One region of the Arthrobacter sp. KKT183 genome, then DNA from elsewhere that is predicted to be linked to it. Evidence: predicted binding sites of a transcription regulator. Region 1 holds the regulator's gene; the other holds the start of a gene.
What was found. Region 1 encodes LexA, which represses DNA repair genes until DNA is damaged. Its sites were predicted from a motif close to TCGAACANNTGTTCGA; they were not measured.
Positions count from the first base shown of each region.

Region 2: the regulator LexA is predicted to act here: its motif matches at 1,873-1,888, upstream of ACZ2GY_RS13835 (HNH endonuclease signature motif containing protein).

Region 1 covers NZ_CM145770.1:1,233,309-1,236,719, reverse strand. Annotated here, with positions in the region: gene ACZ2GY_RS05890 (histidinol-phosphate transaminase) at 1-174, opposite strand, end outside; gene ACZ2GY_RS05885 (LysM peptidoglycan-binding domain-containing protein) at 295-684, opposite strand; gene lexA (transcriptional repressor LexA) at 975-1,706, shown strand; gene ACZ2GY_RS05875 (ATP-dependent DNA helicase) at 1,727-3,411, opposite strand, start outside.
Region 2 covers NZ_CM145770.1:2,911,044-2,914,454, forward strand. Annotated here, with positions in the region: gene ACZ2GY_RS13820 (ABC transporter ATP-binding protein) at 1-614, opposite strand, end outside; gene ACZ2GY_RS13825 (ECF transporter S component) at 616-1,227, opposite strand; TPP riboswitch at 1,283-1,398, opposite strand; gene ACZ2GY_RS13830 (DUF4235 domain-containing protein) at 1,541-1,801, shown strand; gene ACZ2GY_RS13835 (HNH endonuclease signature motif containing protein) at 1,902-3,383, shown strand.

The DNA of each region.
Region 1 (3,411 bases):
GGCGCCCTCGACTGCTTCAACAATTGCACTGCGAACATCCTCCGGAACGCCATGGGTGTTCTCATTGACGTTCAGCAGAATGGGCACATCGATCTGGGGCGCACCGTATGGTCGAAGGCCGCGCAGATTCTCGCGGATCGGCAGTCTGTTAAGGCGTTCTAGCGGATCGGTCACCATGAGAGTTTAAGGCCGCCCCATCCGCCACGAAGAATTCCGCTGAAGCCGGGCGAACTGTTACGAGCCAACCTGTGAAGAATCAGCGCGCCTACCGCTGTGCGGAAGCAGATCCGCTCCTTATGGATTTCCAACCGGAATATGAAGCGACTGCCCGGCCTGCACGGTCGACGAGCCTAGAACATTCAGTTCGACGATTTCCTCAACGACGGCTCGCGGATCACGTTCCGGCGCGTACTCGGCAGCAAGAGCCCAGAGTGTCTCCCCCGATGCAACACTGACCCGGACAGTGTCCGTGAGGTCACCGCCGGCTGTCGCTGCCTGCGCCTGGGAGGTGAAGAACGAAGCAACCACCAGCAGTACGGCAACAAGCAATGCGACCGGAATTGCCACCAGAACCACCCAGCCGCGACGGGTGAGATGAAGGCGCGGCGCCGCAGCCGGCCCGTTATTCTCACGGTCCTCTGGGTGAAGTACGGAAGCTGATCCTGCGATATGGAGCGTAGACATGGCGTCCACCTTTCTCGTTGTGTGGATCTCCCACAGCTTTGTTCGAAGCTGTGTTCTATTCCTCTGCACTTATTATTAGCACTTGTAAACTAATATTGTCGAGACTCACTCGAACAAATGTTTGAAAACACGTCCCGCCTCCCCTAGCGTTGCTGTCAAGGGTGACGGTCCGGCTGCTTCACAAACCAGCTCATCACCCGCCACTGACAAAAATGGTTGGCGAGCCGGCAGTCCGGGCCCGGCCGGAGGAAGGGATGCATCTCGTGGCAGATCTCAGTGCGGCAAAGGACATGGCAGAGGTGCCTTCGCCCGATGCGAAGCGCGGACGCGGAAGGCCGCGCGGCAGGGCCATGCCAAAGGGAATGACAGCACGTCAGACAAAAATTCTCGAGACAATTCAGCGCAGCGTAGCTGCGCACGGCTACCCGCCCTCAATGCGCGAGATCGGTGACACCGTAGGGCTTGCGAGTCTGTCCAGCGTCACGCACCAGCTTTCACAGCTGGAACGCATGGGTTACATCCGCCGCGATCCCAAGCGCCCGCGAGCGATGGAAATCCTGCTTCCTCTCACGCTCGGTGACAGCACACCGCGTGCGCTGCCCTCCTCCGCCGAAAGGGAGGAACCTGCGCGGGCATCGTCGGCCGTCGACGCGGCAATGGTCCCGCTGGTCGGACGGATTGCAGCCGGAGGTCCTATTCTGGCGGATCAGGTTGTTGAGGATGTCATGCCACTGCCCCGGCAGCTCGTCGGGCACGGCGATCTGTTCATGCTGCGTGTTTCAGGTGACTCCATGATTGATGCAGCGATCTGCGACGGAGACTGGGTAGTGGTCCGCCAGCAGAGCACAGCCGAGAACGGCGATGTGGTGGCAGCACTCCTCGATGATGAGGCCACAGTGAAGACCTTCCGGCAGCGTGACGGTCACACCTGGCTTCTGCCGCAGAACACCAATTACGAGCCGATACTCGGTGACCACGCCACCATCATGGGCAAAGTTGTCTCGGTGATGCGTGCGCTCTGACCGAGGCGCGCGGCATGGTGCTAGGCGCGCTGCGTCTCAGCGAGCCGGGAGAGGACCCCGAGCGCCGTTGCGCGGTCCGTCGTCGACCAAAACGGCGGTAGCGCAGCCCTGAGGAAGCCGCCGTAGCCCGCGGTTGCCAGCCGGGAGTCCAGTACTGCCACCATGCCTCGATCATCGTGGGAGCGGATGAGACGGCCGGCTCCCTGCGCAAGACGAACGGCGGCATGGGTAGCGGAAACATTCATGAATCCGTTGCCTCCGGCCTTTGCGACAGCTCGGGTCCGCGCAGTCATGAGTGGATCATCAGGTCGGGGAAACGGTATGCGGTCGATGGTGACAAGCCGGCAGGCAGTTCCAGGCACATCGACGCCCTGCCACAGCGACATAGTGCCGAACAGGCAGGTGTCGGGCTCCTCTGAAAACTGCTTCACCAGCGCGGACATGGAAGATTCACCCTGACAGAGAATCTCAACGTCGAGCCGGTCCCTCAACGCGTCGGCAGCGTCCTCCGCCGCACGCCGCGAGGAGAACAGTCCCAGCGCTCCTCCGCGGGAGGCTTTGATGAGCGCCTCCAGCTCATCAAGTTGTTCCCCGGAAGTCCCGCGGCCCGGTTTGGGCAGGTCCTTGGCGACGTACAGGACACCCTGTCGGGGGTAGTCGAATGGGCTGCCAACGTCCACGCCGGTCCATGACGGCGCTCCCTCGCCCGTCAAACCGAGGGACCCGGCAACCGGTCCGAACTCCGAGCCGATTGCGAGCGTAGCTGACGTGAGCACAACCGTGTGGTCCTCGAACAATCCCCGCCTGAGACGCCCGGCAACCGACAGCGGCGCAATGCTGATCGTGGCAGGCGAGGAGTCATCAGCCGCGGAGTAACCGGAGCCCGGTGTAAAGGTACTTGGCCGACTCGACCAGAGCACTTCGCCCGCGCCACCTGCTGCGACCATCCGTTCGGACAATTCGAGCAATACCAACAGCCGTGAGCGTGCCATCTGGCGGCCACCGTCTGCCGACTGGGAGGACCCGTCGGAACTCGATTCGGACAGCGCCAGGCGGCATGACTCCCGCAATTGCACGAGCGCGAGTTCCTGCAACTCGTCCAGTCCCCCAGCCATCAGACCCGTGGGCTGAGCGTCGAACGCGTTCTCGAAGGCATCCTGTGCGGCCGCCAATGTGTCCGTGTTGGAACCGAGATGGCGCCTCGCCGCTGAGGCCGCAGCGCCGATCAGTGCTCCTGACAGTTGCCCAGACACCGCAGACGTGACGCGGTCGTGTAGCTCGTGCGCCTCGTCAATGACCACTACGTCGTGCTCCGGAAGGACCGCCAGCCCCTCGAAAGCGTTGATCGCCAGCAGCGCATGGTTGGTGATGACAATGTCCGCTTTTCCTGCCCTCTCCCGTGCGCGCTCACTGAAGCATTCCTCAGCAACGGGACACTTCTGCGCACCAAGGCACTCCATGCTGGACACGGATACCTGGCGCCAGGCCCGGTCGCTGACACCGGGAAGGAGTTCGTCCCGATCCCCGGTCTCCGTTTCTTCCGCCCATTCCCGCAACCGCACGATTTCCCGTCCGAGCGGGGTGGAAGGTCCTGCCGCAGGATGCGGCGCCGCGGTGTCACCGTCGAGTGAGAAGAGGGCTCCCGAATCATCCTCGTCGGGGAAACCTCCTGCCGTCTTATGCCGGCAGACATAGTTCCCCCGGC
Region 2 (3,411 bases), 1.7 Mb from region 1:
TGCTCCACCACAACGAGCGTCGCCGAGGTTCGGTTGAGTACGCGGAGAACGGCATCACGCACTTCCAGTACTCCGGCAGGATCCAGGTTGGCGGTCGGCTCGTCAAGGAGCAGCAACCCGGGTTGCATCGCGAGGACTGCTGCAAGCGCCAGCCGCTGCTTCTGACCGCCGGACAGCGCGGTGGTGGAGGAATTCAGCGGGACATCGAGGCCGACGTCGTCCAGCGACTGGCGTACGCGTGGCCAGATTTCGTTCCGCGGCACGGCCAGGTTTTCGGCACCGAACGCCACTTCGTCGCCGACCCGGGCGAGCACCAGTTGGCTGTCCGGGTCCTGGAGCACCAGCCCGGAGCGGCCTCGTGAGTCAGCCGGGCTGACGCCGTCGATAGTGAGTTCGCCGGCCTGCTCGCCCTCGTCCTGATCTCCCAGGACGCCGGCGAGTCCATGCAGCAGTGTGGACTTTCCGGCGCCGGAAGCGCCGAGGAGGAGGACACGCTGACCCGGCTCGATCGTCAGGTCGATGTTTCGGACGGCCCAGCGTGTTCGTCCGGGGTGGCGCCAGCCCCAGCCCTTCGCTGTGATCGACGCCGGGACGGGCTCAGCGACGGCGGTCATGCTAGACGTCTGCCGTGCGGCCTGCGGCAAACGCGGACAGGGCACCGGTCTTTGCAAGGCCGCGCGTGGCAAGCCACGGCAGCAGACCGGCGAGCACAACACCGGAAATGGCGGCGAAGACTCCGTACATCAACTTGTAGTCCAAGGTCCACTCGACGTTGTACATGATGTTTTCGCTGATGGCGAGGGCAAGTCCGGCGCCCAGACCTGCGAGCAGAGCTACGCCGAGGTTCCAGCGTTTGTAGAGGAACAGTGCGAAAATCAGTTCCGCGCCAATGCCCTGGACCAGCCCGGAGAGAAGGACCGCCATGCCGAACTGCGTTCCGATCAGCGCAGACACGGCCGCCGCAAGTACCTCGCAGTAGATGGCAGCGCCTGGCTTGCGAATGATGAGTCCGCCCAGCACCCCGGCAATGAGCCAGCCGCCTGAGTACAGCCCGGCGAGAGGCGGAAAGGCAGCTGTTACCGCGGCAATGCCGCTGTAACCGGCGGACCAGGCGAAGAAGATGACGCCCACGGCCACCGCGATGACCGAGGCGACCACAATATCGACGACACGCCACTCATAGCGGCGCCGGGATTGGGACGGGGTAATGCTTTGTGTTGCAGTCATGATTGTTGATCCTCCTGGGTACAGGAGGGGAAGGCTTTCCGGCAGGACGCCGTGAAGCCTCGAGAACTCGACTCCCTTCGCCGGTACTAACCGGATCAGGTTCGAGGGTCTGCGGTGATCCGCACTCTCAGCGCCCACCACCTACGTGGTTGCGCTCCCCTGTCGTTGTTTGAGCGATACCAACTCTACACCGGGGGCCGTGCCGGGGCCGTCGTCGTAATTGTGGTTGTCCCTGGATGACCCACGGACCCTCCATGGATCACCGCTATAACGCTAGGCTGGGACCAAAGCCAAGCCGACTGAAAGAGGCACCATGAACACGATTTTCAAACTGATGGGCGTTGGACTGGGCATCGGAGCGGGCCTCGTGGGCACGCAACTGGTGGACTTCATCTGGAAGCGTGCCACCGGGAACGAGCCACCGAAGGACAAAGAGGGTCTGGAGAACAGCCTCCGGTCGGCGCTGGCGTTCGCCGTGATCTCGGGTTCGGTCAGCACCACCATCCGCGTGCTCACCAACCGCACCACGCAGCGGGCCATCCACCGCTACGAGCGCACCCGCCACCTCACCTAGGCCACTCCTTTGCAGGCCTGTGGATAAGTCCGGTTGACTTGTCCTGCACATTGGTGGTTTTCGGTCGCGGTTAGTACACGTGTTCGATAAAATTTTGGGTATGGCCGTCGCACTGCTCGAACCCCGCCCGGAGGACACGTCTCTCCTGGATGGAATGCGTTCGGACCTACAGGTCTTTGCGCAGCAGCTGGAATCGACATACCTGACGCTTAGCCCGCAGGAGGCCGCGGTGACCCTGGTGGAGGTCGAGCAGCTCTCCAACCTGGTCGATCACTTGCAGACTGTGGTTGCCCGTGCCGCTGAGGACCACCAACTCGCTACCGTTGACGCCCTAGATCCGTACAAGAACACTGCGGACTATTTGCGGGCGAAAATCGGTATCAGCCGCTCCGAAGCCAACCGCCGGTTACGCCTCGGACACGACGTCCTGCCCGAGGTTCCCGGGCCGGGAGCCGCGCTCGTGCCCACCCTGGGCGTGCTGGCTGAAGCCACCAGTGCCGGAGCGGTGAGCAGCCGTGCTGCGACCATCATCCGCAACGCCGTACACCGGGTGTCCGCCGTCGCGACCGGCCGTGAGCTGGATGCCATGGAGGAGCACCTGGTCCGCCAGGCCGTTGAGTCCGACGAAGACGTCCTACGGGCCCTCGCCCAACGCTGGGAAGACATCATCGACCAGGACGGCACCGAGCCCACCGAAAAAACCCTGCGTGCCAGGCAGGGTGTGTTCCTGCGCGGTAGGCGCCACGGCCTGCACTTCATGGAAATCGGCGCCACCGACGAACAATACGAACACCTCATCACCGTCATGAACACCGCCACCAACCCCAGAACTCAGGGCACCGTTTCAGCGCCCGACGAGCCGACCCGTGAACAGAACCTGCTCGACGGGCTGGTTTCAGCATGCCGGATCGCACTGGCAGGTGATGGTCTTCCAGCGACCGGAGGACACCGACCCCAGGTAATGGTCACCATCAACTACCGCGACCTCCTGAACGACCTGACAAGCAGCGGAAACGTCGGACACGGTGGACATGACGGGCATTCGGTCTTCGCCCAACAGATAAGTGCCCGCAGCATCCGCAAACTCGCCTGCGACGCCGACATCCTCCCGCTCGTCCTCGGCGGGAAGGGTCAGGTCTTGGACATCGGCCGCACCCAACGTCTCTTCCCACCGCATCTGCGACGGGCACTGGTCGCACGCGACAAGGGCTGCGCGTTCCCCGACTGCACCACGCCCGCAACCTGGTGCGAAGCCCACCACATCATTCCCTGGGCTGCAGGCGGGACCACCAACATCAGCGACGGCGTGCTGCTCTGCACCCGACACCACCACCAGATCCACGAAGGAAACTGGACAGTCACATCAGTCCACGGAATCCCCTGGTTCACACCACCCAAATACCACGACCCGCAACGAACACCCAGACGCAACCGCTACTGGCAAGTAGAACAAGCCATCCACAACCACCTCGCGCGCTCTGACACCGGCACGAGCTCCAACGCGTCCAGGAGCACCCGCACCCACATCGGCACCGATGCCGGCACCGATGCCGGCGCCGGCACCCACATGGCACCACCGTGATCAGCGGCAATGTTGCGGCAGCCAGTAA